Arthrobacter crystallopoietes: one gene and its partner. The protein of the gene in region 1 interacts with the protein of each later gene in a pairwise test. Links are inferred from orthologs where the notes say so. Each region holds a gene or a part of one and is shown in the gene's direction. Other genes may lie near its edges.

Region 1 (15,526 bases):
CAGCGTGTACTCGTGTTGGGCCAGCATCTGATGGAAGATCGTCTGGAGTTCGTCGATGGAGTAGTCGGGGAACGTGATCTCGCGGGCGAATCGGGAGCGCAGTCCGGGGTTCGAGAGCAGGAAGGACTCCATCAGCTGCGGGTACCCGGCCACGATCACGACCAGGCGGTGGCGGTGGTCCTCCATCCGCTTGAGCAGGACCTCGATCGCCTCGGGGCCGAAGTCCATCCGGCCGTCCTCCGGGGCCAGCGCGTAGGCCTCGTCGATGAACAGAACGCCGTCCAGCGCACGCCGGATCACCCGGTCCGTCTTGATGGCGGTCGCCCCGACGTACTGCCCCACCAGGCCCGAACGGTCGACCTCGACCAGGTGGCCTTTCTGCAGTAGACCGACCGCGCGGTACATCTCGGCCAGGAGCCGCGCCACGGTGGTCTTGCCCGTGCCCGGGTTTCCGAGGAACACCAGATGCTGTGATGTGGCCACCTCCGGCAGGCCGTGCGCCTTACGTCGGGCCTGGACCTGGAGCAGTGCGACCAGGGCCCGCACCTGTTCCTTCACGGTCTCCAGCCCGACCAGCGCGTCGAGCTCGGCCTGCACCTCGGACAGCGGCCGGGCCGGCCCGGACCTCGCACCGATGAGATCGCCGACCAGGTCGTCGACGCGCTCCGAACCGTGCAGCTTGAGCTGATCGGCCAGATGGCCGATGGTTTCGCGCAGGTCGTCGAGCGGATTGCGGCTGGCAGCCATGCATCCACTGTAGTACCCGGTTCCCGACTGGGGTGGAGTTGGCCTCAACAGTATCAACTCCACTTTTGGCCGTAGTTCACGCGACACAGGCAGTCTCCGTTGCATGCGGGCACTGGCCGGAGAACAAAGAGGAGATTATCCCTGCCGATCAGCTCCGTCCCTGACGGCTTGGCTCTGTAATACCTTCAGATGCCCAAACAGGGGGAAACCTTGGACGCGTGTCGTCCGTAGTTCGCAAGCTGCCAACCACCTGCCATACAAGTCTCCGTTATGGAGGAGCATGGCTATCCCAGTTCTAGGTCGCATTCCTTCCCTGCTCAGGGCCCGACCCTGCGCACCTCGGCCTGACCGTCCCGCAAGCCGGTCCTTCACCGCGCACCCGATTGCCACTCCCCCGCCGCGAAAATTCCCATACATGTGGATCGCACCGCCAAATGGCCGCGTTTTCGCATCGCTATCTGACGTGTCAGATAGCGATGCATCGACTTGCATCTCATGCGTTTCGAGACACAGAGGTTTCGAGACACGAGTCGGATGAGGAGCAGGAGCCGGCCGTCCGCAGGCGGATCCCTTGCGGGGCAGCCTAACCCTTCTCCTATCCGAATTGATGTGTCTACTAGGAAAACAAAGGTGAGGTCCTTGCGGAAAGTGGAGTGAGGTTGGGTTCGAATCCAAGCGCGACCATTCGGCGTTGGAGGCGTTTCCTGGCGCGTTCGGGGTTGGTTTTATCGAAGTGATCGACGCCGAGTTCGTCATAGGCGACTCCGTCGTGGAGCATGTTCCAAACTATTACGAGCAGCGTGCTTTGGAGAGCGACTACGGCACGCAGGGCGCCGGCGTGAGACCGAATGCGACGGTATTTCACGGCGAGATAGGTCGTTTTTGATCGGGACACGGCCAGCGCCGCTATTCCCAATGCGGCTTTGAGGTAGTGATCGCCGGGGCGGGTTTGAGTGGACTTGATCCGGCCAGCGGACTCGTTCTGGCTCGGACACACTCCCGCCCACGATGCCAGGTGGCCCGCAGTGTCAAAGATGTTCATGTCCACGCCGGCTTCGGCGATGATGACATTAGCGACATTCTTCGAAATCCCAGGGACAGTCATCAGCAGCTCCCGGTCTAAGGAAAAGGGTTCCATCACCCTATCAATGCGGGCGTCGAGTGCCGCGAGGGTCACCTCGATCTGATCGATGCGGTCCAGATGCAACTGCACCATGAACGCGCTACGCGTGCTCAAGCCCCACGTATTCTTCGACGATCAACTGGGCCATCTTGAAGGTGCGGCCGATGAGATCCCGAGCGTACACGTTCCGTTCGGAGTAGTGAATGAGGTGAAGGGCACGCAGCGCGAGAGTCTTTCGGAATGACCACTAGAAGCACAGAATCAGTGGCGTAGTTCCGGAGTCAAGAGCCGAACGAAGCCCGAGCCCTTGACCGCCCCACTTCGAGGAGGCCTGGATTTTGGCGAAAACAGGGGCGCGATGGAATCAATTCGGTCTGGCGCTCATATCAGTCTTTTTGACCATGACTCCGCCCAAACGCTGATCCCTAATTGGGAACCTCTCGGGCGGCCTTACGGTCTAGGCCGGCAGGCGCAGCGGTCACGGTCCCTCAAGTAGTTCGGCGATGATGTCTAGGGCTTTGATGAGCTGAAGGTCGCTGGGGGCGCCGTAGCCGATGACCAGGCCGTTCTCGGGCTCGCGGTCCGCGTAGTAGGCGTCCAGTGTGGCCATGCGGACTCCTCGGCGGAGGGCCTCATTGGCAAGTTGAAGGGCGTCCTTTCCTTGAAAGCGCAGGACCACGTGAAGTCCGCCGTCAAGGGCGGCAAGGCGAAGGTCTGCCCGGGCACCGAGGCGTTCCAGGAGCAGGGCCCTGCGGTGCGCGTACTCGCGTCGAGCCCTGGTGATGTGCCGTGCGAGGCCACCGGCTTGGATGTAGTGGGCCAGTGCCGATTGCATGATGCCGGGGACCGGTGTGTCCAGGTCTTCGCGCATGGCCTTAAGCGCGTGGCCCGATTCCCCGCGGACTACGAGGTAGCCGCACCGCAGCCAAGGGCTGAGGGACTTGGAAAATGTGCCCAGGAGCGCAACATCAGCTGTGGATGGGAGTGAAGCGACGGCGGGCAGCGGCATCCTGCTGTGGCGGAATTCGCTGTCATAGTCGTCTTCGAGGACGAGCACAGAATGTTTGGCTGCCCAGTTCAGAAGGCCCAGCCGTTCCTGGACAGGCATCCGGCCGCCGAGCGGGTACTGGTGGCTCGGGGTGATCAGCACGGCGTCCGGCAGCCGTTCAAGGGTGGCCAGCTGGGAGACTTTCAGTCCATCTTCATCGACGGTCACTGTTTCCAGGACGGCACCGGCAGCGGCCATGACCCGTCTTGCCGTTGGGTACCCCGGATCCTCGACGAGTATGCGTGGATGTTCTCTGCGGCTTCGGAGGGCGGCTACGGCCAGCTGCAGGGCGTCGCTCGTTCCTGCCGTAATGATGACGTCATCTGGTTGGACGGCCAGTCCTCTGGATACGGCCAGGTGCCCGACGATTGCCTTTCGCAGGGTGTCGGTGCCAAGAGGTGGAGGCAGATGCGTGGGTCCTTGCTCGGATACCGCCTTGCGCCAGGCGGTGTGCCACTCGCGGTTCTTGAACGGTATGCCCGAAGGACGTCCGGGCGTGAGATCGATTATCGGCCTGCTGTCCTGCATGTGCGGGATCGGGGGTTTCTTAAGGACCGGGCGTTGAACGTCCGGGCGGATCACGACCCGGGTTCCACCGGCACCGTGGCTTTCGAGGAATCCCTCGCCGGCCAACTGCTCAAACGCCCGGACCACAACGCCGCGGGAAATGCCGAGCTCAGATGCCATTCTGCGTGTTGCCGGAAGCGTGTGGTCCGGCCGGATTACCCCGGCGAGGATGGCCTTGCGGAGTTGGTCGGCCAGCTGGGCAGCAAGTGGACCAGGACCGTTCCTGTCGAGTGTGAGCGGAAGCTCAGCCTCTCCCAATGGACCTCCCAAATTGATCTTTCTTGGACCTAGTGTAGGACCAATCAGTTTGCCAGCATGGACAACCAGTATTAGATGTTCGTGCGGCTGCTCCACCTTTTTGACCAGCCCGCGGCCGGATGAAGGTAGGGCTTATGTTTGACGGTCTTTGTGCTTTTCCCCTCACGCCGATTGTTGATGACCGTATCGATGTGAAGGCCGTTGCTTTGTTAGTGTCGCGGGCTACGGGAGCTGGCGTGGACTCCCTTGGCGTGCTCGGCTCCACCGGGAACTACGCATACTTGTCCCGGGATGAACGCCATGCCGTCCTTGAGTCCGCTGTCGACGCCGCTGACGGGGTCCCGATCATTGCCGGGGTGGGGGCCGTGCGCACCCGTGATGTCCTTGCGCACGTTGAGGATGCTCAGGCCGCAGGGGCTTCAGGCTTGCTGCTGGCGCCGGTGTCGTACCAACGGCTGAATGAGGCAGAAGTGTTCAGCCTGTACAAAGACGTCTCGTCGGCGTCTTCGGTACCACTCGTCGTTTACGACAACCCGGGCACCACCGGTTTCACTTTTTCGGATGAGCTGTATGCGCGCCTTGCCGACATTCCGGCGATTGCCTCCATCAAAATCCCGCCTCCCCCTGAGCAGGCCTCTGCGCGCCTCGGGGAGTTACGTTCGCTGCTGCCGGAACGTACTTCGATAGGTATCAGCGGTGACTGGGCTGCTGCTGAATCGCTGCTCGCCGGTTGTGACATTTGGTACTCGGTAATCGCAGGCGTGCTTCCCGGCACAGCTAAGGTGATTACAGACCATGCCTTAGCCGGCCGTGGGGATCTGGCCTCGGAAGCGTCCATGAATCTCGAGCCAGTCTGGTCGCTTTTCCGCATGTACGGCAGCCTCCGCGTGACCGCTGCAATTGCAGAGGATCTTGGGCTGATTTCGTCGCCCAGCCTGCCGTTGCCGCTTCGCGGTCTGGACACCGAAGGCCGCTCGAAAGTCGCGGACGCAATCCGCCGGTGCCGGCTGGAGGCATGAACCAAACGCTTCCTGCCGGACCGCAGCAGACTTTTGGTCCGACGGCTGTACCGGCCCGAAGAGCTCTCACGGTGCGACAGCCACGGGCCCGATTCCCCACCGCTGCGGCCTGGCCTGGCATGGCCTGGATGAAGGCTGAGAAGGATTTATTGATGAATGTGATCGTTTGGGAGAAGGCCGGATGAGTCTTCTAGGTCGCAGGGTCCCTCCCCGCCCGTCCAGTCAAGGCGACGACGTGCGCGGCGGGCTCGCCCGTTATGTCGTCGCAGCCACCCTGGCCCGCACCGCGGACGGAGGCGCGGTGGTTGCCATCGTTCTTCTCGTTGCGACGAGTGGGGCACCAGGATGGTTGGCTGGCCTTCTTGGTGCCTGCATTACCGCGCCACATCTGCTCGGCCCCCTCGTTGCCAGATGCCTTGATACAGCCCGCGACGGCCGTACCGTGATTGCGCTGGCCTGCATGGCCCACGGAGCGACTCTCGCGGCAGCTGTACTGCTATATCCGGTGACCTGGTCTGCCATCACGGGAGTGCTGCTGGTTGCTTCTGGACTAGTTGGTCCGTTGCTAACCGGGGGTATCAGCAGCCGGCTGCCAGCCATAGCGAAACCGGAAAGATCCAGCCAGCGCCGCGCCCAGGGCTGGGACGTGGCCACGTACGGTATTGGTGGCACGATCGGCCCCTCCCTTGTTGCCGCAGTTTCGGCATGGTCGAGTCCGGCGATGGCAGCGCTGATCCTGGCCGCGGCCACGTTTGTCGCGGCAGCAGCAATCAGGCTCCTGCCATATTCCCCGCCTGCTGCTGCAGCCTCGGATGTCCCCCAACCGGGACGGACACTGGTCATGATGTTCACGACGGGTCCCTTGCGCCGAACACTCTATATGACGGTTGTTGTCGCCTTATCTGTTGCGGTGCTGCCGATCACGGCCGTAGCCTCCACGGACGATCTTGCCGTCGAACCCGCTGCAGCAGGCATCCTTGCCGCTGTCTATGGACTAGGCGGTTTAGCCGGTTCAGCAGGCGTGATGCTCCGGCCAATGCGAGCCGACGCCGACCGACTGATGACGTGGCTGGCGGCCGCGGTAGGTATAACCCTAGCCGGAGCGGCATTTGCAGGAAGCTTCCCTGCCGCACTCATGACCTACGCGCTGGCCGGGATCATGAACTCGTGCTTCTTCGCCGCAACCCTGGCCGCCCGCAGCGAATACGCACCGCCAGAGGCACGAGGCCAAGTGTTCGTGTGGGTCGGAGCCCTGAAGATTACCGCCGGCTCGGCAGGAACAGCGTTAGCCGGTGCCGCGGTTGCGCACGCCACCCAGCTGCCGTTGTTCCTGGCAGTGGCCATCATCACTGCCGTCGTGGGCGCCTCGGTCATGGACCGAGGGGCAAGCGCAAAGATATGATCCCGACCCGCTCAACACCGCGGGCTGTTCGAAGGGTTGTCATGCTCGAAAGCGATGTCCTCTGTCTTCGGAGCCTGCTGCTTGGCTGGCTTACTTTGTCGGGGCGGATCAGCATGATGGAGGCTCCGTTGCGGGCGGCATCGAAGCGGGCCTGAACGTCGGCCCAGTTGACGATGTTCCAGAAGGCCTTGACATAGTCGGCCTTGACGTTGACGTAGTCCAGGTAGAACGCGTGCTCCCACATGTCGAGCATCAGCAGCGGGATGGTGCCGAAAGAGATGTTGCCCTGCTGATCGTAGAACTGCTCGATGCAGCGGGTCGGACAGGTTTCTTCAAAACAGGCGAACATGTGATCCCTTCGGCCGGAGGGTTCGCGGAAGCCCAGCAGCTCCACACACTTGAACACGGCCATGCGCAGGTAAGTAACGCGAGCAAAGATTTCCAAGGTCGGGTTTCGTTCGGGAGGCTCCCAGATGAGGGTGATTGTGCCCGACGTGAACGCGAGGTAGCCCATCGGCAGCAGCCAGAGGCCGAAGAAGACTTGCGCGAGGAGGAAACCCCGAGTGCTGCGGATCTCCGTCGCGGTAGCCGTACACTGGCCGTGAGGGGAGGCGATCATGGCTGGCACACTTCTCGATGCCAAGCTCCGCGTCCCCAGGCGGCGACGCGGTCTGACAGCGCGTCCGAGACTGAGCCGGCGACTGAGCCGTGGAGCGGAGTCTGCGTTGACACTCGTGTCGGCTCCGGCCGGGTTCGGCAAGACGACGATGCTGACCGAGTGGCTGGCATCCGTTTCCGCTGATGGAAGGTCGGCGGCGTGGCTCTCCCTCGACAAGCGTGACAACGATCCCGCCCTGTTCTGGACGTACTTCGTCACGGCGCTGAAGACGGCGTCCAACGGGGCCGGCGCCGCTGCGCTCTCGCTCCTGCAGTCGGCTCAGCCGCCCATCGAAGCGGTGCTTGCCACTTTGCTCAATGACCTCCACGCCATAGCGAAGGATGTCGTCCTGGTCCTCGATGACTACCATGTCATCGAGGCACGCGACATACAGGACGGGGTCGCCTTCCTGCTGGAGCATCTGCCTCCGCATGTGCATCTGGTGATCGCCAGCCGGGCCGACCCGGCGTTGCCGCTGGCGCGCTTGCGGGCACGGGGCGAGCTCGTGGAGATCCGCGCCGCGGACCTGCGATTCGCTGCGGACGAGGCGGCGGCTTACCTCAACGGAGCCATGGGACTGGCATTGACGGCCCGGGATGTAGCAGTGCTGGAAGGCCGCACCGAAGGGTGGATCGCGGCGCTCCAGCTCGCGGCGCTTTCGATGCAGGGTCGGGAAGACATCGCCGGGTTCATCGCAGGCTTTGCCGGGGACGACCGGTACATCGTCGACTACTTGGCCGAGGAGGTCCTGCAGCGCCAGCCAGAGGATGTCCAACGCTTCCTGCTCCAAACCTCCATCCTGGACCGGCTCACCGGGCCACTGTGCGATGTCGTCACTGGGCAGGACAGTGGCAAGGTCAGGCTGGCGGCACTGGAGCGAGGGAACCTGTTTCTGGTCCCGCTTGACGACCGCCGTCAGTGGTATCGCTATCACCAGCTTTTTGCGGACGTTCTCCAGGCGCGCCTGCTGGACGAGCGCGGCGAAGAGCTCCCGGGTCTGCACCGGCGGGCAAGCGCCTGGTACGAACAGAACGATGAGGCGTACGATGCGATCCGCCATGCCTTGGCCGCGAAGGATTTCGAGCGGGCGGCGGACCTCGTCGAGCTAGCGGTTCCCGCCATTCGCAGGAACCGGCAGGAGGCCGTGCTGCGCGGCTGGTTGAAGGTGCTCCCCGACGAGGTGGTCCGCGTCAGGCCTGTGCTCGGCGTGGGACTGGTCGGCGCGTTGCTCGTGAGCGGAGATGTCGAGGGAGTCGAAGGCCGGTTGCAGGAAGTCGAACAGTGGCTGAATTCACCGACAGATACGAGCAAGGAAATCCATGCCCGATCAACGGAAATGGTCGTAGCCGACGACGAGGAATTTCGCCGCCTTCCCGAGACGGTCGAAGTGTACCGGGCCGCGCTGGCGCTGGGCCGGGGCGACGGGCCCGGGACCGTGAGCCACGTCCGGCGGGCGCTTGATCTTGCGCCTGAGGAGGACCACCTTGGCCGTGCCGCGGCATCCGGTTTGCTCGGACTCGCCTACTGGGGGGCTGGGGAGCTCGAGGCGGCCCATCGGGCGTACGCCGAATGCATGGCCGGCCTGCACCGTGCCGGGCACCTCGCCGACACCTTCGGATGCGCGATCGCCTTGGCGGACATACGGCTTGTACAGGGGCGTCCCCACGACGCCATGCGCACCTACGAACAGGCCCTGGAAAATGCGCCTGGGCAGCGCGGACCGGATGTTCTGCGCGGGGCAGCCGACATGCATGTGGGCATGAGCGGGATCTGGCGGGAGCGCGGCGACCTGCAGAGCGCAACCCGACACTTACTGCGCAGCCAGGAGCTGGGTCCCCTCGGCGAGCTGCCGCAAAACTTGTATCGCTGGCGGGCCGCCATGGCCCGGATCCGCGAGATGGAAGGAGACCTGGCCGGGGCGCTTGACCTCTTGGATGAAGCGGAGCGACTCTACGTGAGCGATTACTTCCCCAACGTACGGCCGGTGCCGGCTTTGAGGGCACGGATCTGGATCGCGCAAGGACGGCTGGGTGAAGCGCACGGCTGGGTGCGAGAGCAGGCCCTGTCGGCGGACGATGACCTCAGTTACCTTCGCGAGTTCGAGCACATCACTCTTGCCAGGGTGATCCTCGCCCGGTACACGACAGAGCGCTCAATGCCCTCCCTTCACGAGGCAATCCGACTGCTGGGGCGCCTTCAGCGAACGGCAGAAGATGGAGGCAGAACGGGAAGCGTCATCGAGATCCTCGTGCTTCAGGCGATCGCCGGCCAGATGCGAGGCGACATCCCCGCGGCGCTTGCATCGCTCCATCAAGCCGTAGCACTGGCCGAGCCGGAGGGCTACGTTCGAATCTTCGCCGACGAGGGCGCACCGATGGCATCACTGCTGAGAGCGGCTGTGAAACAACGTACAGCCCCGGGCTACCTCCGCCGACTCCTGGCGGCCATGAACAACACCGAAAACACCGCACCCGCCAACCACGGCCTGATCGAGCCACTGAGTGAACGCGAGCTCAATGTACTCCAGCTGCTCGCAACGGACCTCGACGGCCCGAACATCGCTCGCGAGCTCATGGTGTCCCTGAACACGGTTCGGACCCACACCCGGCACATCTACGCCAAGCTCGGCGTGAACAACCGCCGGGCAGCGGTGCGCCAGGCCGAGGAACTCGACCTGTTGTCCCGACCCAGCGGCCGCTAGCCCGTGCCGCCGCCCCGCACGGCCGGGGAACACCGCGACAAGGCCCGGTGAATAAATCACCACGCTAATCATCATGTGTGATGACGCGCGGTCATCAGGTCTCCTTCTACCGTTCGATCAGGACAACGAACAGTCGAAACGCCGGCTGAGGTTCATCCAGACGGGCAAGCGAAAGGAGCGCCGTGAACGAAATACCCACCGGCCATCACCACAACCCCGGATGGTACGAGATCCGCCTCGAAGGCCGCCTGGATTCCCGGTGGGCAGCCTGGTTCGACGTACCGAGCCTCACGAACGAGAGCGACGGCACCACAGTCATCCGTGCTCATGTAGCCGATCAGGCCGCCCTGCATGGTCTGCTCCAGAAAGTGCGCGATATCGGCCTACCGCTGGTTTCCGTCACTCAGGTTGCGCACGACAAGCCCGAGCCCACCGCAGAGCCCCGATAACTCATCATTCACAAAGTATTGCCGAAGGAGAACGACACCATGACCAGCACCCAACCCGGAGCAGCAACGAAACGAGTCCCGATGAACCCGCTGCGAAAGACCGCGCTGGTTTCGGGCGTGCTCTATCTGATCACCTTTATCTCCATCCCGACACTCGCTCTCTACGGTCCGGTGCGCACCGACCCCAACTACATCGCCGGCCCAGGCCCGGACACCGCCGTCATCGTCGGCGGCGTCCTTGAGATCATCGTGGCCCTTGCCTGCATTGGCACTGGCGTCGCGCTGTACCCGGTGGTCAAGAGGCAGAACGAAGGGGTCGCGCTGGGCTTCGTCAGCGTGCGGGTACTGGAGGCCGCCACGATCTTCGCCGGTGTCGTGGCCCTCCTCGCCATTGTGACCCTGCGGCAGGCCGGAGCCGGACAAGATGCGCTGATCACCGGGCAGGCATTGCTCTCCCTGCACACCTGGACTACGCTCCTCGGGCAGGGCTTCCTCCCGGCCGCGAACGCCCTGCTGCTGGGCTCCCTGATGTACAAGTCACGACTCGTGCCGCGGATTCTTCCCGTACTGGGATTTATCGGAGCGCCCCTGCTCGTCGCTTCCGTTGCCGGCACGCTGTTCGGCCTCTGGGGACCGGTGTCCGTACTGTCCGGAATCGGCGCACTCCTGCTCGCGCTCTGGGAATTTTCGCTGGGCATTTGGCTGGTCGCCAAAGGATTTAGGCCCAGTCCCATCACGACAGGAATGGCGGCTGCCGCCACACCGACCACCCATCATGACGTTCCCGCCTAATCATCGAAACACCCGCATCCCGACATTTACCGGAACCAAAAGGGTACTTCCGCATCCAATAAGGGCAGGACGTGTCCTGGTCAAGAAATGTACCGGGAGCCGTTGCACCAGCCCGACCACGCTAACCCGCTACACGCTCACGAAGGCAAAAACCATGCTACCTATCGCCAGCCCACCTCTGGAAAACAAACCCTTACCCTGTTCCCGATCCGCCTCGCCGCCGTTGCGGGCCTGGCCGCGGCCGTGGTCTTGTTCGTCAATGCCGCAAAGCGTGCAGGACTGATTCCCGTCAGCTCGGCGACGCAGCTCGCGGCGCCACTGGCCCAGACTCTCGCAATCATCCTGGTCGTCGGCCTTGCCGCCGGTGCGATGCGTCAATCATCAAAGTTTTCCTCAATTTCCCTCGCACTGAACGTCCTCGGGCTTGCCGCCGCGACGGGCGTGGAATGGGTGATTAATCTGGTGTTTGTCGGACTCGACCCCTCCCAGATCACCGCGCTGCGGACCGGGCCGCTCGGAACAGCCTTTGTGGCCGCCTCGATAATCTTCCTGCTCGGATCGATCCTGTATTGCATGGCGCTGCTGCGGGACGGCAAGGCACCGCAGATCCCGACAATCGCCTACGCCATCGCAAGCATTCCCATCGCGCTGCGCAACCTCGTCCCCGAGCTAGCACTCGACGTGGCCTTGGGGCTGCTGGGCGCCTCAGTGATCTGGCTCGCTCTCTGGATGCTCCGGAACAGACCTGCAGTGGCCGCTCACCGGGTGTAAGCACGACGGCGGCCAGATCCTGACCTCGTTCGGAGGGCACGAAGGGCCATGCCCGCATTCCTGGATACGAAAGATTTCGAGCACCGACTAATTCCAAAATCCCCCAAGGTTGCGGCGGCTGTTTGTGGACCGCAGTTCTCTAAGACGGTGTTCCCGCAGGAATATCGGATTCTTGGTCTCGGGCAGGTTTGGCTAGCGCCAGGGATCTCCAGGAGTCTTAGCGAAATTCCGCCAGGACGGCACGGACGTCGTCGGCCTCTATCTCGGTCCAAGCCAGCCAGTCGGCCAGCCGGTAACGGCCTTCGGCCGCGAACTGGCCGCACTTTGTGGCGTAGTGCTCGGTCATCCGCCCGAAGACCGTCTCCGCTTCGCCGGACTCCAGCAGGCGGAGCCGGGCGAATTCACGCATGGATTCGTGAAGACGGTAGCAAGGGAACGCCGCCGTCAGGTCACGGACCACCAAAGACTTGTCCAGGAGCGAGAAAAGCACATCAGCGGTACCTGCCTCGGAGTCTGGATCGCGACGTAGTGCCTCCACGTCTTCAATCTGAAACCGGCCGGCAAAAACACCCAGTTGCCGAAGGGATGCGGCGTTCGTGCCCGTCCAGCAGGTCATAGCTCCACGCGATGGCTGCCTCAAGCGTCCGGTGCCGCGGGAGGACCGCGGGAGATCCTGCCGTCAGGAGTGAGAACCGTTGCCCGAGCCGGTTGCGGATCTGCTCCGGGGTCATGACCCGGGTCCGCACGGCTGCCAGCTCAATGGTCAGCGGAATCCCGTCGAGGCGCCGGCAGATCTCCACCACGGCGTTCCGGTTGTCGTCGGTGAGCCCAAACCGGCCCGATGCGGCTCCGGCGCGTTCAACGAAAAGCTGCACCGCCTCGTTCAGTCGCAGTCGCCCCAGGTCCGTATCGTCGATGCCCGGCAGCGCGAATGGAGGCATCGGCACTACTCGCTCTTCGACGAGCCCCAAAGGTTCCCTGCTGGTTGTAAGGATCCGGAGCCCAGGACTTTCTTTCAGCAGCTTGCTCACCAGCTTCGCCACGGGCTGGATTATGTGCTCACAGTTGTCCAGTACAAGCAGCAGACGCCGGACCTTCAAATGCCCGTACAGAGTCGTGGCAGCATCAGCGGCCCCCTGCTCGCGTAAGTCCAAAGCTGCGGCCAACTCAACGAACCAGGCGCCGTCCTCAAAGTTACGGTTCCGCTGGGCAGCGAGCTGGAGAGACAGTCGGGTTTTCCCGACACCGCCGGGGCCGACCAAAGAGACCAGGCGGTGCCCTAGAAAACTGTTCTTAGCTTCGCTGAGCTCGTGCCGGCGGCCGATGAAGCTCGTAATCTCCGCCTGGAGGTTCCCAAGAGGCTCAACTTGCTTCCCCATGCACACAACCTACAGCGTTTGGCACGGGTGGACATGGAAGCCGTGCGGTTCCCGGAAACGGGCACACCTTCCGGATTGCTCCTCGCTAGGTGCTCGCTTGCCACCGACTCCATGAAATGGTTCCTGTCTCCCCTGCCGGAGCCCACGCTGGTGACGGCTGCTTCTCCCCCTGCCGGCATCACAGCCGTGCTCAGGAAGTCTCCGCCTCGCGCGGTTCCGGAGTTGCAGTAGTCGCGGTTTTGCGGGGCAGCAGGAACAAGGACGCCGCGGCGAGGAAGCACAGGGCTGCGGCGGTGATCCAAGCGGGCAGGTAGCTGCCGGCGATGTCCCGTCCGATGCCGGCGGTGAGTGCTCCGATTCCGGCGCCGACCATGTGGGAGGCGAAGACCCAGCCGAACAACACGGAGGAGCGTTCAATTCCGAAATGCTCCCGGCATAGGGCGACGGTGGGTGGAACGGTTGCCACCCAGTCAAGTCCGTAAAAAACGATGAAGATCCATAGCACCGCTTCCACGGATGGTCCGAGCAGCGCATGGACGGTGAGCAGTGAGAAGCCACGCAGTCCGTAGTAAATGACCAGCAGAATCCAAGGGCGGACGCGGTCTGTGAGCCAGCCCGAGGCGAAGGTGCCGATAACGTCGAACACCCCGATCAGCGCCAACAGCCCAGATGCGGTGGTGGCGGGCATCCCGTGGTCGTGCGCAGCCGGGATGAAGTGCGTTTGAATCAGGCCATTGGTGGACCAGCCACAAACCCAGAACGTGAACACCAGGATCCAGAAAGCTCGGAAGCGGGTGGCGTGGCCAAGGACATGCAGCGTTTCGGCGGCCGCGCCGCGACGGCGGGCAGTGGGTGATGCGGGGGCTAATGCTGTCGTAGTATCGCTTTCCGCGCCGTAGGATGTGGTGCCGGCCTTCGCAGGGGTATCGGCGAAGGGCCAGAACAGCAAGGGAATGATGGCCAGGGCAAAGGCAGTCACCAGCAGGGACGCCACGCGCCAGCCGTGGTTGCTGGACAGGTGGACGATGGCGGGCAGGAACACCAGTTGCCCGCAGGCATTGGCTGCCGAGAACATGCCCATGACGAGCCCGCGGTGTTTTACGAACCACCGGTTGGCGACCACAGCGCCGAAGACCAGGGCCATCGCCCCCGTTCCCACACCGACGAAACCGCCCCAGAGGACCCACAGTTGCCAGATCTCGGTCATCACGAGGGTCAGGCCGCTTCCCGCGGCGACCAAGCCTAGGGCGCCGGCGGCAACCGCCCGCAGGGAGAATCGTTCCATGAGCACGGCGGCGAAGGGGGCCACCAAACCGTAGACGATCAGGTTGGCGGTTACTGCGCCGGAGAGCTGCGTGCGCGTCCATCCGAATTCACCCTCGATCGGGGCAAATAGTGCACCTGTCGTGGAACGGAACGCGGCGGCGGCGACCAGAGCCAGCAGGGTTACCGCCGCGACCAGCCAGGCGCGGTGTAAGCCGGCCCGTTTCCGGGTCCGGGCCGTGTCTGCAAGTGCGGGTGGACTGGGCATCATCATGAGGGGCTTCCGGTCGGCGCTGGGATGTTGATTAGATGGGGGCGGTGCCGCGGAGACAGGTGGTCGTCGTCCCGCCAACCCAGACTATTCCGTCGGAATCGGCGGTGATCGTGATGTTTCCCGCCCGGCCGAGCCGGGCGCCTTGGGAGACCCGATAAGTGCTCGGTGCTGCACCCGTACCGGTCAACCACTGCCCGACGGAGGCGTTCATGCTCCCACAGGCTCTCCAGGTCCCCGGTGCGCTGAGTAGCGGGAGCGGCGAAGGAGAGAATGCCCTCGTCACGCTGCACCTCAATCAATCCGCCCGCGCGCTCCTGCACGATACGTCCAGCACGCTGCGGTTCCCCCGGCCTCGAGCCAGGCATGCGCGGAACCGAGCGTGGGGTGGGCGGCAACAGGAATGTCGTTTCGGACAGGTTGGTCCAGCGGGCAACGCGTTGCATCGCCTCGGAATCCAGTCCTGTTCCGTCCAGCATGACGGCGACCGGGCTGCTAAGAGAGGGGGTCGAGGAGGACACCTCGACCTGAGCGAAGGGGCGCGGCTGATTCATGCGTAGAAACTTTCTCAGGAGATGAGATACGTAGTAATGGAGCACTACCTGCCCCAGGAATGAAGGCCTAGGAAAAGAGTAGAAGAATAATTGTGGAATGTGCTTCCAATATTTTCTCCCTGAGGCCGTCTTTGAGGAAGAATCTTCCCTATGGACGGAATTGACAGGAAGATCCTTGCGGAGCTCCAGGAAGATGGCCGGCTTTCCCTCACAGAACTAGCTGGGCGGGTAGGACTAAGCATGTCGCCCTGCCACCGCCGCCTCCGCGCCCTTGAGCAATCCGGCGCGATAGGCGGCTACCGTGCCTATCTAGACGCAGAATCTCTCGGACTGGGTTTTGACGCACTGATTTTCGTCACCATGCGCGACGCCAGCCGGGCCACCCTAGACGCTTTTGAACCCGCCGTAGCTGACATCCCTAACGTTCTGACGGCACAGCGGCTTTTCGGTGACCCGGACTATCTACTGCAGGTTGTCGCGAAGGACCTCAGGGCCTTCCAAAAGCTTTACGATGAACGCATTTC
Region 2 (15,170 bases), 1.8 Mb from region 1 along the record:
GCGGTGGCCGGTTTCGTGAAGCTCATCGATGACCTCACCGAAGTGGCCAACGGATCCGGGGCCTCGGCTGCGCTGGAAGCGGTACTGGAACAGACCGGCTACCTGGCGGCGCTGCGGCAGAGCAATGACCCGCAGGACGAGTCCCGGGTGGAAAACCTGGCCGAACTGGTCGCCGTCGTGCGTGAATACGAACGGGACAATCCGGAGGGAACGCTCGGCAGCTTCCTCGAGCAGGTGGCCCTGGTGGCGGACGCGGACCAGATCCCGGATGCGCCGGACGAGGAAAGCGCGCAGCTGGCCAAGGATCAGGGCGTGGTTACGCTGATGACGCTGCACACGGCCAAGGGGCTGGAATTCCCGGTGGTGTTCCTTACCGGCATGGAGCATGGCGTATTCCCGCACCAACGGTCCATGACGGATCCGAAGGAGCTGGCCGAAGAACGGCGGCTGGCTTATGTGGGGCTGACCCGTGCCCGCAAGCGGCTCTATTTGACCCGTTCCGAATCGCGGAGCATGTGGGGCCAGAGCCAGTACAACCCGGCAAGCCAGTTCATCGAGGAAGTCCCGCCGGAACTCATCGACTGGAAGCGCGAGGGCAGCAAGCGCCCGGCGTTCACCTCCTCCGGCAGCTTCGGCTCCAGCCGCTACAGCGGTTCCCACTGGGGTGCCGGTGCCGGCGGCAACCAGGATGTTTCCTCGCTGCCGGGTTCGGCCCGGTCCATGGCGCCTGCCGCCGTGCGGGCGGGCCGCGTCCAGCCGCAGAAGGAAGTCATCGCGCTGACCGTGGGTGACAAGGTCAGCCACACCAGCTTCGGAAACGGGACCGTGCTCTCGCTTGAAGGCGCTGGGGACAAGACTGTGGCGAAGGTCAAGTTCGACATCGGCGAGAAGCGCCTGCTGCTGCGTTATGCACCGCTGACCAAGTCGGACTAGGGATGATGTGCCGCCGGGGAGGGAAGGCTCCCGCGGCACAACCCGGCGGCACGGCGCAGAATGCCAACGCGGCGGCCATCCGTATTTGGTCACGCTGGCATAACAACATAGCGTTTTTCCCATGGATTTGAATGTGGCGGATGTGGATGTTGCCCAGCTGGGCACCTTGGGATTTTGGATGGATAAACCGCTTCGCGTCGCGGTGATTCTGATCGGCGGTTTCCTGCTGAACCTGCTGGTGCGGATTGTCATCCGACGGATGTCGACGAAGATCGCCAACGGCGAGACAGCGAAGCTGGAGAAACTCGACGCCGACGCGATCGGCAAAAACATCAAGGACCCGCGCTACTGGCTGATGCAGGATTCGCCGATCGCGGCCGTGCGCCGGGCCCAGCGGGCACAGACCATTGGCTCGGTGCTGCGCTCCATCGCCACGGTGGTTATTGGGATCATGACGATCCTGATGGTCATGACCGAACTCGGGTTCGACCTCGGACCGCTGCTGGCCAGTGCTGGTATCGCCGGTGTGGCGATCGGTTTCGGTGCCCAGACCCTGGTGAAGGACTACCTCTCCGGGTTGTTCATGGTGGCCGAGGACCAGTACGGCATCGGCGACGTGGTGGACCTGGGCGAAGCCTCGGGAACGGTGGAGTCGGTTGGATTGCGCGTCACTCAAGTGCGTGCGGTGGACGGCACCCTCTGGCACGTGCGCAACGGTGAAATCCTGCGCGTGGGCAACTCATCGCAGGGCTGGGCGCGCGCCGTGCTGGATATCCCGGTTCCCTATGATGCCGACGTCGAAAAGGTCAGCGACCTGATCCTTAACTCGGCCAAGGACCTGCGCGCGGACCCGGACTACCGGCGGCTCATCCTGGACGATCCGGAGATTTGGGGCGTCGAGGCGCTCACAGGCGAATCCGTGGTCATCCGCCTCGCCATCCGGACCAAACCGCTGGAGCAGTGGGGCGTGGCACGCGCCATGCGCGCACGTCTGAAGGGTGATCTGGACCGTGCCGGACTGCGCATTCCGCTGCTGAACCAGACCGTCATCAAGGACGGGAGCCCCGTGCTCGTACCGGCCGGTTCGGAAAGCCACGCCGACGCCTCCGCCGAGGCCCCGGACGAAAGCCGCCAAGGCAAGCAGTAGGCCCGGCCCGCAGGGCCGTGAGCGACGCGTCGCAAAGTACCGCAAAGGGTTACTTTTCTACAAACCATAGAACTGTGCCCTTGATCACGAAAGCGGTACTCTAGGACAGGCGTCGCACGCCAAGGGACTAAAGTTCCCCTTGGAGCGCGAACGGATTTGCACCGAAAAAATGTCCGCCTACGCAGGCACGAAGTGACGCAGATCCGCGCTCCGAGTCAGAAACGACTTCGACGTAGAAGGACACAACCCGTGGACCTGTATGAATACCAGGCGCGCGATCTCTTTGAGGCACATGCTGTACCCGTGCTTGCAGGAATCGTTGCCTACACTCCAGAAGAAGCCAAAGCAGCAGCCGAAAAGATTGGCGGCGTTGTTGTCGTCAAGGCTCAGGTAAAAGTTGGCGGCCGCGGTAAAGCCGGCGGCGTCAAGGTCGCGAAGACTCCGGACGAAGCGTTCGAATACGCCACCAACATCCTCGGCATGGACATCAAGGGCCACACGGTCAACAAGGTCATGATCGCCCAGGGCGCGGACATCGCCGAGGAGTACTACTTCTCCGTCCTGCTGGACCGGGCCAACCGCAACTACCTGGCCATGTGCTCGGTGGAAGGCGGCATGGAGATCGAACAGCTGGCTGTCGAGCGCCCCGACGCTCTGGCCAAGATCGCCGTTGACCCCGCCGTCGGCATCGACCAGGCCAAGGCCGACGAAATCGTCGCCGCCGCCGGCTTCGCCGAGGAACTGCGCGGCAAGGTCGCCGAAACCATCATCAAGCTCTGGGATGTCTTCATCAAGGAAGACGCCACCCTGGTCGAGGTCAACCCGCTGGTCAAGACCGGCGCCGGCGACATCGTCGCCCTGGACGGCAAGGTCTCCATCGACGAGAACGCCGCGTTCCGCCACCCCGAGCACGCCGAGCTCGAGGACAAGGACGCCGCGGATCCGCTCGAGGCAAAGGCCAAGGAACTGGACCTGAACTACGTCAAGCTCGATGGCCAGGTCGGCATCATCGGCAACGGCGCCGGGCTGGTCATGTCCACGCTGGACGTCGTCGCCTACGCCGGCGAAAACCACGGCAACGTCAAGCCGGCCAACTTCCTGGACATCGGCGGCGGCGCTTCGGCCGAGGTCATGGCCAACGGTCTGGACATCATCCTGAACGACGCGCAGGTCAAGAGCGTGTTCGTCAACGTCTTCGGTGGCATCACTGCCTGTGACGCCGTCGCAAACGGTATCGTCAAGGCCCTGGAGATCCTGGGCGAGAAGGCCACCAAGCCGCTGGTTGTCCGTTTGGACGGCAACAGCGTCGAGGAAGGCCGCCGTATCCTCCGGGACGCGAACCACCCGCTGGTCACCCTGGCAGTCGGTATGGACGAAGGCGCCGACAAGGCCGCCGAACTGGCGAACGCCTGAGGATTGAGGAAAAAGAACATGTCTATCTTCATTAACAAGGACTCCAAGGTCATCGTCCAGGGCATCACCGGCGGCGAGGGCTCCAAGCACACCGCCCGCATGCTCCACGCCGGCACCAACGTTGTCGGTGGCGTGAACGCCCGCAAGGCCGGCACCACTGTTCAGCACAAGGACCAGCGCGGCGCCCAGCTCGAACTGCCCGTTTACGGTTCGGTCAAGGAAGCCATTGCCGAGACCGGCGCTGACGTCTCGATCGTCTTCGTTCCGCCGGCCTTCACCAAGGACGCCGTGGTCGAGGCCATCGAAGCCGAAATCGGCCTCGTCGTCGTCATCACCGAAGGCGTTCCGGTCCAGGACTCCGCAGAGTTCTGGGCGCTGGCACAGTCCAAGAAGGATGCCGACGGCAACCAGATCACCCGCATCATCGGCCCGAACTGCCCCGGCATCATCACTCCGGGCGAGTCCCTCGTGGGCATCACCCCGGCGAACATCACCGGCAAGGGCGGCGTCGGCCTGGTTTCCAAGTCCGGCACCCTGACCTACCAGATGATGTACGAACTGCGCGACCTGGGCTTCTCCACCGCCATCGGCATCGGCGGCGACCCGGTCATCGGCACCACGCACATCGACGCCCTGGCTGCGTTCGAGGCTGACCCCGATACCAAGGCCATCGTGATGATCGGCGAGATCGGGGGCGACGCCGAAGAGCGTGCGGCCGAGTTCATCAAGAACAACGTCACCAAGCCGGTTGTCGGCTACGTGGCAGGCTTCACCGCGCCTGAGGGCAAGACCATGGGCCACGCCGGCGCCATCGTTTCCGGTTCCGCCGGTACCGCCCAGGCCAAGAAGGAGGCCCTCGAGGCCGCAGGAGTCAAGGTCGGCAAGACGCCGTCCGAGACCGCCCACCTGCTGCGCGAGGTCTACCCCGAGCATGAGGAACCCTCGAACCTCTAAGGGTTCGTCCGCGAAAGCGGAAAGTTCCAAGCTAACGACGGCGGCGCTGTCACCTTCATCGCGAAGGTGACAGCGCCGCCGTCGTACTTTACGCAGCGTGATTCCGTACGGTCCGGCGGCTGGCTAGGCTGGAAACAGCCGTTCCCGACGCAAGGAGAGCACATGCGCGCCACGATCATCCACGGACCCCGCGATATCCGGGTGGAAGAGCGGCCCTATCCCACGGTGCAGCTTCCCACGGACGTGGTGGTCAAAGTGACCGCCGCTTGTGTTTGCGGCTCCGATCTGTGGCCCTATCGGGGCATCCGCGAGACTGCAGAGCCGCGCGCCATCGGCCACGAATTCGTCGGTGTGGTCGAGAGGGTCGGGGATGCGGTGACGGCCCTGGCCCCGGGTGACTTCGTGGTCGCGCCATGGGTGGCCAGCTGCGGCGAGTGCCCGCAGTGCCGCAACGGCGTCACCGTGGCGTGTGACCATCGGGCCTCCTGGGGCAGCACGGACGAGGATGGGTTCCACGTCGACGGCGGCCAGGGCGAAGCCGTGCGCGTGCCACGGGCCGAGGCAACGCTGGTGAAGGTGCCCGGCGTGGACCGGCCGGATGCGGAACTGACCGCCGACCTGCTGGCGCTCTCCGATGTCATGGGCACGGGGCACCACGCGGCAGTGAGTGCAGCGGTGGGGCCCGGCCGTTCCGTCGTCGTTGTTGGAGATGGGGCGGTGGGGCTGTGCGGCGTGCTGGCAGCGAAACGGCTCGGTGCGGAGCGGATCATCATGATGTCCCGGCATACTGACCGGCAGGCGCTAGCCAAAGAGTTCGGCGCTACCGACATCGTCGAGGAGCGCGGAAAGGCCGGGGCGGAAGCGGTGCGTTCCCTGCTGGGCGGGGTGTCCGCGGATTCGGTGCTCGAATGCGTGGGAACCGAGGAATCGATGGACCAGGCGCTGCGGTCCACGCGCCCCGGCGGCAGCATCGGTTTTGTCGGCGTTCCGGCGGGCGGAGCGGAACTGCCCATCGGCGTGCTGTTTGCCAAGAACATCTCGGTGGCAGGTGGGGCCGCGTCCACCCGGGTCTACCTGCCCGAGCTGCTGGCAGACGTACTTGCCGGCAAGATCAACCCTGGCAAGGTTTTCGACGTCGAAATGCCGCTCGACAACGCGGCCGAGGCGTATAAGGCCATGGATGAACGCCGCGCGATCAAGGTGCTGCTCAAGCCGTAAGGGGAGAGGGGTCCGACTCATTTGCATCGGCATGGGAGAATGGTGTAGATGTCTGTTTTGAATTCTTCCCCCACTGCCACGTCTTCCCGGCCACAGGTGCGTCCTGCCGTAGAAGGTGCCGAACCCGCTGTCACCAGCGACGGCCGTCCGCTGCTGCAGTTCAAATCGCCGCGCGTGAAGCAGCCGCCGACACACCTGGCCGATCTGACCCTCGCCGAGCGGCAGGCCAAGCTCAAGGAAATGGGCCTGCCCGCGTTCCGCGCCAAGCAGCTCTCCACGCACTACTTCCAGCACTTCACCACGGACCCGGAAGCCATGAGCGACCTCCCCAAGGACGGCCGCGAAGAGCTGGTCGCCGAAATGTTCCCGACGCTGCTGACCAAGGTCAAGCAGCTCAAGACGGACAACGGCGACACCATCAAATTCCTGTGGCGGCTGTTCGACGGCTCGCTGGTCGAGTCGGTGCTGATGCGCTACCCGGGCCGGATCACGCTGTGCGTCTCCAGCCAGTGCGGCTGCGGTATGAACTGCCCGTTCTGTGCCACCGGCCAGGCCGGACTGACGCGCAATATGTCAACTGCGGAGATCCTGGACCAGATTGTCCAGGCCAACCGGGTAATCGCCGAAGGCGCGCTGGGCGGCAAGCGCAGGGACGGCGGGCACGACGCCGAGCGTGTCACCAACATCGTTTTCATGGGCATGGGCGAGCCCCTGGCCAACTATAAGCGCGTAATGGCAGCGGTGCACCGCATGGCAGCCGAGGCCCCCGAGGGCCTGGGCATGTCCGCCCGCAACATCACCGTCTCCACCGTGGGTCTGGTGCCGGCGATCAACAAGCTCGCTGCCGAGGACATTCCGGTTACCTTCGCACTGAGCCTGCACGCGCCGGACGACGAACTGCGCGACGAGCTGATTCCGGTAAACAGCCGGTGGAAGGTCGACGAGGCGCTGGATGCGGCCTACAACTACTACGCTGTGACCGGCCGGCGGGTCAGCATCGAGTACGCGCTGATCAAGGACATGAACGACCACGCATGGCGCGCAGATCTGCTGGCCAAGAAGCTGAACAAGCGCGGCCGCGGCTGGGTGCATGTAAACCCGATTCCGCTGAACCCGACGCCCGGTTCCATCTGGACCTCGTCGGAGAAGGCGGTGGAGACCGAGTTCATCAACCGGTTGATCGCCGCCGGCATCCCGACAACGCTGCGCGACACCCGCGGCAAAGAGATCGACGGCGCCTGCGGGCAGCTCGCCGCCGCAGACGACGAAAACGTCGCAGACTAAACGCCGCTAATCGCTGCAAAGCACCAAGCACAAAGCAGCGGCCCCGCTCCTTCCCACTGGAGCGGGGCCGCTGCTGCCAATTGCGGCGCTAGCCTGTCATTGATCCGTCACCCGCTACCCGCGCAGCCGTTCCATCTTCGGATCCACCAGCGGTTCAGCAGCGATGGTCGCAGCGACCTTCCGGCCGAAGTAACCGATCTCCACGGAATCGCCCTCCTCCAGACCGGCCGGCAGCCAGGCGTAGGCGATGGGCCGCCCAACGGTGTAGCCGTAGGCCGCGCTGGTGACGTAACCGGCGGGCTCGCCGTCGACGAACACCGGTTCCTTGCCCAAAACTACGGACGTGCCGTCGTCGACCGTCAGGCACTTCAGTTCCCGGGAGGCCGGCTCGGCCCGGCGGGCTGTCAGGGCTTCGTATCCCACGAAGTCCGTCTTGTCCTTGAAGACCGAGAACCCGAGTCCGGCTTCATACGGGCTGTGCTCGGGAGTGACGTCGGTGCCCCAGAGCCGGTAGCCCTTTTCCAGCCGGAGGCTGTTGAAGGCACCGCGGCCGGCGGCGACGATGCCGTGCTCCTGGCCGGCTTCGAAGAGCAGATCCCATAGCTTCAGTCCGTACTCGGCCGAGGTGTACAGCTCCCAGCCGAGCTCCCCGACATAGGAAAGCCGCATGGCCGTGACGGGGATGCCGCCGATGTGGACCTCCTTGGCCCGGAAATAGCGCAGCGAATCGTTGGTGTAGTCATCCTCGCTGACCTTGCCGATGACCTCGCGGGCCAGCGGCCCCCACAGGCCGATGCAGCAGGTTCCCCCGGTGATATCGGAGACATGGACCCACTGTGCCGGGTCGGCTGCGGACTGCTTGCGGGCCTCGACCCGGAAGTAGTCGAAGTCGATGTTGCCGTTCACTCCGAGCTGGAAGGTCTCCTCGGCGAGCCGTGCGATGGTCACATCGCTGCGGACGCCGCCGTCGTCCGCCAGCAGCAGGCAGTAGGTGACGGCCCCCGGCTTTTTGGCGATGTTGCCGGTGCTCAGCCGCTGCAGCAGCGCCAGGGCACCCGGGCCGGTCACCTCCAGGCGCTTCAGCGGAGTCATGTCATAGAGCGCGACGGCGGTACGCGTCTTCCACGCTTCGGCCGCAGAGATGGGGGAGTGGAACATGTTGGACCAGCTGTCCCGCTCCGGTGCCTGCCATTCTTCCGGCAGCTCCTGCAGCAGCGCGCTGTTGGCCTCGTACCAGTGCGGACGCTCCCAGCCGGCGGACTCGAGGAAGAATGCGCCGAGTTCATGCTGGCGGACGTTGAACGGGCTGACGCGGAGATCGCGCGGAGATTCGCGTGGCTGCAGCGGGTGGAGCACGTCGTAGATCTCCACGAAGTTCTGCTGCGAAGTTTCGCTGACATACTCCTTGCTGACCTGCACCTTCTCGAAGCGTGTCGCCTCGCATTCGTGCAGGGGCGTGCCGGACTGGCCTTCCACCAACAGCTCGGCGACGGCCTTGGCGACGCCGGCCGAGTGAGTCACCCAGACGGCCTCCGCGAGGTAGAAGCCCTCAACCTCGGGCGACTCGCCGATCAGGGGGCCGCCGTCCGGCGTAAAGGAGAAGATCCCGTTGAAGCCGTCCTCAATCTCGGCGCCGCGCAGGGCGGGCAGCAGCTCCTTGCTGTCCTGCCACGACGGCAGGAAATCGGCCTCGGTGAACTCCAACCGCGAGGGCATGCGGTGCTCGGACATCTGGTCTGCCCGTACCTGCGGCAGCTCGTTCAGATCCACCGGCATCGGGCGGTGCGCGTAGGAACCGATGCCGATCCGCTCACCATGCTCGCGGTAATACAGATCCTTGTCCTGATGGCGCAGGATAGGCAGACGGGCGCCGTTGGGCAGCTCGTTGTGGCCCGCGAGCTCCGGCACTGCCGTGGTCTTGACGTACTGGTGTGCCAGCGGCAGCAGCGGCACCGGCATGCCGACCATGGCACCGATTTTGGGGCCCCAGAAACCGGCGCAGGAAACCACGATGTCCGCCGGCACCACACCGTCGGGCGTCTCCACGCCGGTGACTTTGCCGCCAGCCTGCTCGATGCCGGTCACGGGGGTGGAGCCGATGAACTTTACGCCCGCTTCGCTGGCCTTTTCGATCAGCAGCTGCACCGCGCGGGCGGCGGAGGCCAGGCCGTCGGAGGGTACATACAGTCCGCCCAGGACCATATCCCGGTTGATCATCGGGTAGCGCTTCTCGCACTCATCCGGGTCGATCAGCCGGCCCTCAAGACCCCAGGATGTAGCGAAGCCCAGCCGGCGCTTCAGCTCCTGAAGGCGCGCCTCTGTGGTGGCGACCTCAAGCCCGCCGACCTGGTTGAAACAGGAGCGCCCGTCCGCACTGAGCGAGAGCAGCTTTTCCACCGTGTAGCCAGCGAGCTCGGTCATCGTCTTGGACGGGTTGGTCTGGAACACCAGGCCGGGTGCATGCGAGGTGGAACCACCGGCCAGATGCAGCGGTCCCTGTTCGAGGACGGTGACGTTGTTCCAGCCGCGGGTGGCCAGCTCGTCGGCCAGGTTGGCGCCGACAATGCCGGCCCCGATGATGACTACGCGGGGTGTGTGGCTCATAAGTATTCTCCTAGGATCGCGTTTAGCGGAAGACGACGGTGCGGGTGTTGTTGAGCAGGACTCGGTGCTGGCAATGCCACTTCACGGCGCGGGACAAGGCCTGGGCCTCGGCATCGCGGCCCACTGTAACCAGTGACGCAGGATCCAGGCTGTGGTCAACCCGGAACACCTCCTGCTCGATGATCGGGCCCTCGTCCAGGTCGGCGGTGACGTAGTGGGCGGTGGCCCCGACCAGCTTCACGCCGCGGTCGTAGGCCTGGTGGTACGGCTTGGCACCCTTGAACCCGGGCAGGAACGAGTGGTGAATATTGATCGCGCGGCCGCGCAAGGCCTCGCAAAGGTCGTCCGAGAGCACCTGCATGTAGCGTGCCAGCACCACCAGGTCGGCGTTGTGTTCTGCGACGAGCTCCAGCAACCGCCGCTCGGCGTCGGCCTTGGTAGCGGCAGTCACAGGCACGTGCACAAAGGGCAGGCCAGCTGCCTCGGCCATCGGGCGCAAGTCCTCATGATTGGAAACAACGACGGCGATTTCAGCCCCAAGGCTCCCGGCCTGCCACCGGAAGATCAGGTCGTTGAGGCAATGGCCGAATTTCGACACCATGACCAGCAGCCGCTTGGGGCTGCCGTCATGGATTTCGAAGGTCATTCCGAACCTGTCCGCCACATCCACGAACTCCTCAGCCAAGGCTGCCGCCATCGCCGGGCGATCCGCGTCGCTGCCCTTGTCCCCGCCGGATCCAGCTGTTATGCCCGCCGGCGCAAAAGCTGTCCGCAGGAACAGCGTGCCACTTACATGGTCGTCGAATTGCTGGTGCTCCGCGATGTCGAAGCCGCGCTCGGCCAGGAAGCTGGTCACAGCGTGGACAATTCCGGGACGTTCCGGACACGAGAGCGTCAGGACAAACGGGGCCGTGTGTTTCCCAGCGTACGCGTGGACACGGTCAGCCGTAAGGTCATCGTTGAGTAATTCAGTGGTGGCCAAAGCCGTCATAGTCATTTACCTCGCAAGTTCGGTAGAAAAATCAGGAGCCGGAGCTCCGGGATGGGCATTTATCGCTGGAATCGCACTGCTCGTCGCATTCGTGCCTCGTGACGAGGTCGAAATGGACGCCGCCGTGCTGATCTACACCGGAGCGGATGGCGCGTTCCACCACTGACGTTGCCAGCCGCCGCCTCAAGGAGAGCGGGTCCCGGCGCAGGTCCTTGGCCAGCGCGAAGCACATCAGCAGCATGACCAGGACGAAGGGCAGGGCTGCCACAATGGTTATTCGCTGGAGACCGGAGAGGGCTTCAGCGGGCTGATCACCACCAGCCAGCAGCATGACCGCCGCAACTCCGCCAGTCAGCACGCCCCAGAAGATGACGACGCCTCGGGAGGGCTCCTCGGCACCGTTGGAGCTCAGCGAGCCCATGACCAGCGAGGCGGAATCCGCGCCGGTTACGAAGAAGATGCCCACCAGGACCATGGCGAGAACGGCAACCCCGCCCGCGATAATATTCGGCAGCGGAAGGTTCTGGAGCAGATCGAAAAGGGCGCCGTCGAAGGAGATGGAGGGTTCGCCGTCGACCACGTCGACCAGCCCGTCGCCAGTGTCCGGTGTTTCATTAGCCTTCTCCTGAACACTGAACGCAGCACCGCCGAAGATTGCAAACCAGATCACGCTGACGACGCTGGGCACCAGGAGCACCCCGGTGACAAACTGACGAATGGTTCGGCCCCGGCTAATGCGGGCGATGAACATGCCTACAAACGGCGTCCAGGAGACCCACCAGGCCCAGTAGAAGATTGTCCAGCCGGACATCCAGGTACGCAGGGCCTCGTCGCCGACGGCTTCGGTGCGTGAAGCCATTTCAGCTAAGTCACGGGCGTAGTCGCCAACGGCGGCGGGCACCAGATTGAGAATGAAGAGCGTGGGACCAGCTACGAAAACGATCAGCGCGAGGATGACGGCGAGGACCATATTGATATTCGCCAGCCACTGGATGCCGCGTCGGATGCCGGAAATCGCGGAGGCGACGAAGCAGACAGTAAGCACGGCGACGATGGCCACCAGGACTGGGGTGGCTAGGTCGCCAACCCAACCGTTGAAGGCCATGCCGCTGCCGATCTGCAAGGCGCCAAGGCCAAGCGAGGCCGCCGTGCCGAAGAGCGTGGCAAAGATAGCCAGAATGTTGATGAACTTCCCGACCGGCCCCTCCACGGTCTTATGGCCGAACAGCGAGGTGAAGGTGGCGGAGATCAACTGCTTGCGACCCAGACGGTACGTCCCATAGGCCATGGCAACACCGACGACGGCGTACATCGCCCAAGGGTGCAACGTCCAATGGAAGAGGGACGTAGCCATGGCGGTCTGGATAGCTTCAGGTGTTTGACCGTTCACGCTGCCGGGCGGCGGGGCGACGTAGTGGTACATCGGCTCGGCCACCCCGTAGAACATCAGGCCAATGCCCATGCCGGCGGCGAACATCATGGAGATCCATGAGATGGTCCTGAACTCCGGCTTCTCACCGTCCTTACCTAGCGGGATATTGCCGAAGCGGCCCAGCGCGAGCCAAAGCACGTAGACAACGAAGAGCGAGGCGAGCAGGATAAAGAGCCAGCCGGTGTTTTCCATGACCCAGTTGAGCGCGTTCTGGGAAGTGGCTGAGAGGTTGTCGGTGCCGAGGAAGCCCCACGCGACAAAACCTAGAGCGAGGACGCCCGCTACCGCGAAGACCGTCTTGTCCAGACCACGGGGTACCAGGCTCCGGCGGGCAGCGGCGTGCTCTGTTTCCGAATCGCGCAGTTCCTGCAGGATCTGCTGATCCAGTGAAGTTTCTTCTGCAGCCGGCGGTTTGGCTTGCTGGTCATCGCCCAGCGGATCCTTGCGGACGAGTTCGCTGAGCTCATCGTCAGGAGTGCCATCATCAACTGCAAGTTCTTTATTCGTTGTCATGAATTTCCTATGCTCGATGACCTATGCCCCGGCTAAATGTGTCCGTCTACGGTCAGGCCAGGCGGAAGATTCGGAGCGTCGCCTGATTCGCGGACCATAATGGTTCCGTCTACTACCTCGACTTCGTGGACCCGGACCGGCAGCTTCGCTGGCGGGGCGTCCACATTGCCCGTGCGTAAGTTGAATTTGGAGGCGTGCAGCGGGCACTCCACTTCACAGCCCTCGACCCAGCCATCCGCCAGCGATGCGTCCTGATGGGTGCACGTATCATCGATGGCGAAGAGCTCGCCCTCCTCGGTGTGGAAAACAGCGATGGGAGGGGACGTATCCAGGCGGATGGCGTCTCCGGGTGCCAGCTCTTTCAGTGGGCATGCCTTGTGCATGGAGCGAACCTCTTTCATTGCCAGCCGCTCTTTGGCGGCAGTTCCGTCATGAACAACTTCGTTCACGATAGGCAACAGCCTGACTGCTGAAGGTGGTACCTGTCAAGAGTTTTTGTGTCGCAGGCCACATGATTCGCAATAATCTGCAACCCCGCGATTGCGTATTTGTGACTCTTGACACAGGGTCGTTGCGGAAGTCATGCTGTTTCACATAGCGATGCAAGTTGCGTTGAGCGCAATTGAGCAAGCTTCTTAACCAGAAGGTGCAGGAGCGCATCTCTCCAGTGTTGTGAAAGGCCAATCTATGCAGACTCTTGTAGTCGTGGGAGCGTCCCTGGCCGGACTCTCCGCCGCCCGGGCAGCGCGGGCCCAAGGCTTTGCCGGCAGACTCGTCATCATCGGGGACGAAGCGCCCCGTCCTTATGATCGACCGCCGCTGTCCAAGGACTTCCTGGCAGGCAAGATCGGTCTGGAGGACCTGGCGCTGGAGGAAGTTGGCGAGGACCTGAACGCGGAATGGCTGCTGGGAGTCCGTGCCGAGCGCTTCGACGCCCAGTCCTTGACCGTCACGCTCAACGATGGGCGCAGCGTCACCGCAGACAAGGTAATAATTGCCACAGGCGCTTCGGCCCGCGGGTTGGCTGAACTGCAAGGCATGCAGAACGTCTTCACTCTGCGCACGCTTGCCGATGCGCAGGCTCTGCGGCCCCGGCTGGTCTCCGGGCATCGACTGGTAGTCATCGGTGCAGGATTTATCGGAGCGGAAACCGCGTCCACGGCGAAGGCAGCCGGCATGGACGTGACCGTAGTGGAAAGGGCGGTTGCACCGCTGGCAGGCCCGCTCGGAGCCCAAATGGGCGCTGCGGTGGCCGGCCTTCACGAAGCAGCCGGAGTGGAGCTGCTCTGTGGGACCGGTGTTTCCTCCTTCACCATGAGCGGAACCTCGGTGAGCGAAGTAGTCCTGGACAATGGCAGGCGGCTGCCCTCCGACGTCGTACTCGTTGGCATTGGAGCGCAACCCAACGTTGAATGGCTGGAAGGATCGGGCATCGCGCTGGACAATGGCGTCCTGTGCGATGCCATGGGCCGGACCAACCGGCCCGGTGTATCCGCCGTTGGCGACTGTGCCGCGTGGTACGACCTGCAGGCTCAAAGCCACCAGCGCATAGAGCACTGGGCCGGGGCGAACGAACGCCCGGCTCTCGCCGTAGCCGCACTGCTGGACGAAAACGCCGTGCAGCAGCCCGTCAATCCGCCGTACTTCTGGTCAGATCAGTACGGATCCCGAATCCAGTTTGCCGGTCAGGTCCGGGGGCATGACCGGATCGAAATCGAGCACGGCGACGTTGCCGAGCGCTGCTTCCTGGCCGTGTACTACGCCGGCGCCGAACCGGTCGCCGTGCTGGGTGTGGACCAGACCCGGCAGTTCACCAAATGGCGCAAGTTCCTGAACAAAAACGCTCAGCAGTATCTGGTCCCGGCAGGGGAGTTCGTGGCCGCCTCTTGAGCCGGTCAGCACCACTTACTGCCGTAGCCATTCCAAATATCTGATTCCACCTTCCGCTTCTCGCATTTCCAAGGAGTACCCCTATGACCGCCGAAATCATCTCGGAAAGTCTTATCTCGACTCTGCCCGGCAACACCTATGTCGACGAGGACATTTTCCGGACCGAGCAGGAACGCATCTTTGAGCAAATGTGGTTCTGTGCCGTGCGGTCGGAGGACCTGGCGAAGCCCGGCGCTTACAAGACAGTCCAGATTGGCCGCGAGTCCGTCATCGTCACCCGCAACCGGAAAGGCGCCATTCGGGCTTACTACAACATTTGCCGGCACCGCGGGGTCAAGCTGTGCATGGAGGAATCCGGTGAGGCCGGCCGCTCTTTCCAGTGCCCCTACCACGCCTGGACCTACGACTTTGATGGCAAGCTGATCGCGGCCCCGAATCTTACGAAGATGCCGGATATCGACCGGGAAAAGTATGGGCTGGTCCATGTAGCTGTGCGCGAATACCTCGGCTATGTCTGGCTCTGTCTGGCCGATGAGCCGCCGTCGTTCGAGGACGACGTTGTCGGGGCTATCGAGGAACGCCTCGGCGATGTCCAGGCTATCGAGAGCTACGACGTCGCCAACCTGAAACTTGGCCGGCGTATCACCTACGATGTGAAGGCGAATTGGAAGCTAATCATCGAGAACTTCATGGAGTGCTACCACTGCGCTACCATCCATCCAGAGTTGACGGAGGTGCTGCCCGAATTCGCAGATGGACTGGCAGCCCAGTACTTCGTCGGCCACGGCGCG

Evidence for each region.
Region 2: the proteins of J5251_RS15665 (region 1) and rlmN interact in binary tests that used the Escherichia coli proteins (3 or more experiments, as listed by UniProt). The link is inferred for Arthrobacter crystallopoietes from one-to-one orthologs.

The regions. Positions count from the first base shown.
Region 1 is NZ_CP072014.1:3,417,173-3,432,698, forward strand. Bases 6,564-9,723 are described here. They hold J5251_RS15665 (LuxR C-terminal-related transcriptional regulator), read left to right. Parts: upstream 6,564-6,898; coding sequence 6,899-9,523; downstream 9,524-9,723. Other genes in these bases: J5251_RS15670 (hypothetical protein), read left to right, coding at 9,706-9,723. In the rest of the region: J5251_RS15630 (AAA family ATPase), read right to left, coding at 1-747; J5251_RS15635 (transposase), read right to left, coding at 1,364-1,984; J5251_RS15640 (5'-nucleotidase), read left to right, coding at 1,962-2,114; J5251_RS15645 (PLP-dependent aminotransferase family protein), read right to left, coding at 2,349-3,755; J5251_RS15650 (dihydrodipicolinate synthase family protein), read left to right, coding at 3,878-4,762; J5251_RS15655 (MFS transporter), read left to right, coding at 4,944-6,164; more of J5251_RS15670, read left to right, coding at 9,724-9,972; J5251_RS15675 (DUF4386 domain-containing protein), read left to right, coding at 10,012-10,764; J5251_RS15680 (hypothetical protein), read left to right, coding at 10,867-11,535; J5251_RS15685 (hypothetical protein), read right to left, coding at 11,753-12,073; J5251_RS15690 (ATP-binding protein), read right to left, coding at 12,078-12,914; J5251_RS15695 (MFS transporter), read right to left, coding at 13,105-14,451; J5251_RS20700 (hypothetical protein), read right to left, coding at 14,483-14,662; J5251_RS15705 (Lrp/AsnC family transcriptional regulator), read left to right, coding at 15,153-15,526. UniProt on the Escherichia coli protein: Positively regulates the transcription of the maltose regulon whose gene products are responsible for uptake and catabolism of malto-oligosaccharides.
Region 2 is NZ_CP072014.1:1,613,205-1,628,374, forward strand. Bases 5,028-7,831 are described here. They hold rlmN (23S rRNA (adenine(2503)-C(2))-methyltransferase RlmN), read left to right. Parts: upstream 5,028-5,713; coding sequence 5,714-6,949; downstream 6,950-7,831. Other genes in these bases: J5251_RS07415 (zinc-dependent alcohol dehydrogenase family protein), read left to right, coding at 5,028-5,665; J5251_RS07425 (GcvT family protein), read right to left, coding at 7,064-7,831. In the rest of the region: DNA helicase PcrA, read left to right, coding at 1-933; J5251_RS07400 (mechanosensitive ion channel family protein), read left to right, coding at 1,055-2,080; sucC (ADP-forming succinate--CoA ligase subunit beta), read left to right, coding at 2,330-3,493; sucD (succinate--CoA ligase subunit alpha), read left to right, coding at 3,512-4,447; more of J5251_RS07415, read left to right, coding at 4,610-5,027; more of J5251_RS07425, read right to left, coding at 7,832-9,553; purU (formyltetrahydrofolate deformylase), read right to left, coding at 9,576-10,550; J5251_RS07435 (BCCT family transporter), read right to left, coding at 10,576-12,489; J5251_RS07440 (bifunctional 3-phenylpropionate/cinnamic acid dioxygenase ferredoxin subunit), read right to left, coding at 12,522-12,872; J5251_RS07445 (NAD(P)/FAD-dependent oxidoreductase), read left to right, coding at 13,177-14,379; J5251_RS07450 (aromatic ring-hydroxylating oxygenase subunit alpha), read left to right, coding at 14,463-15,170.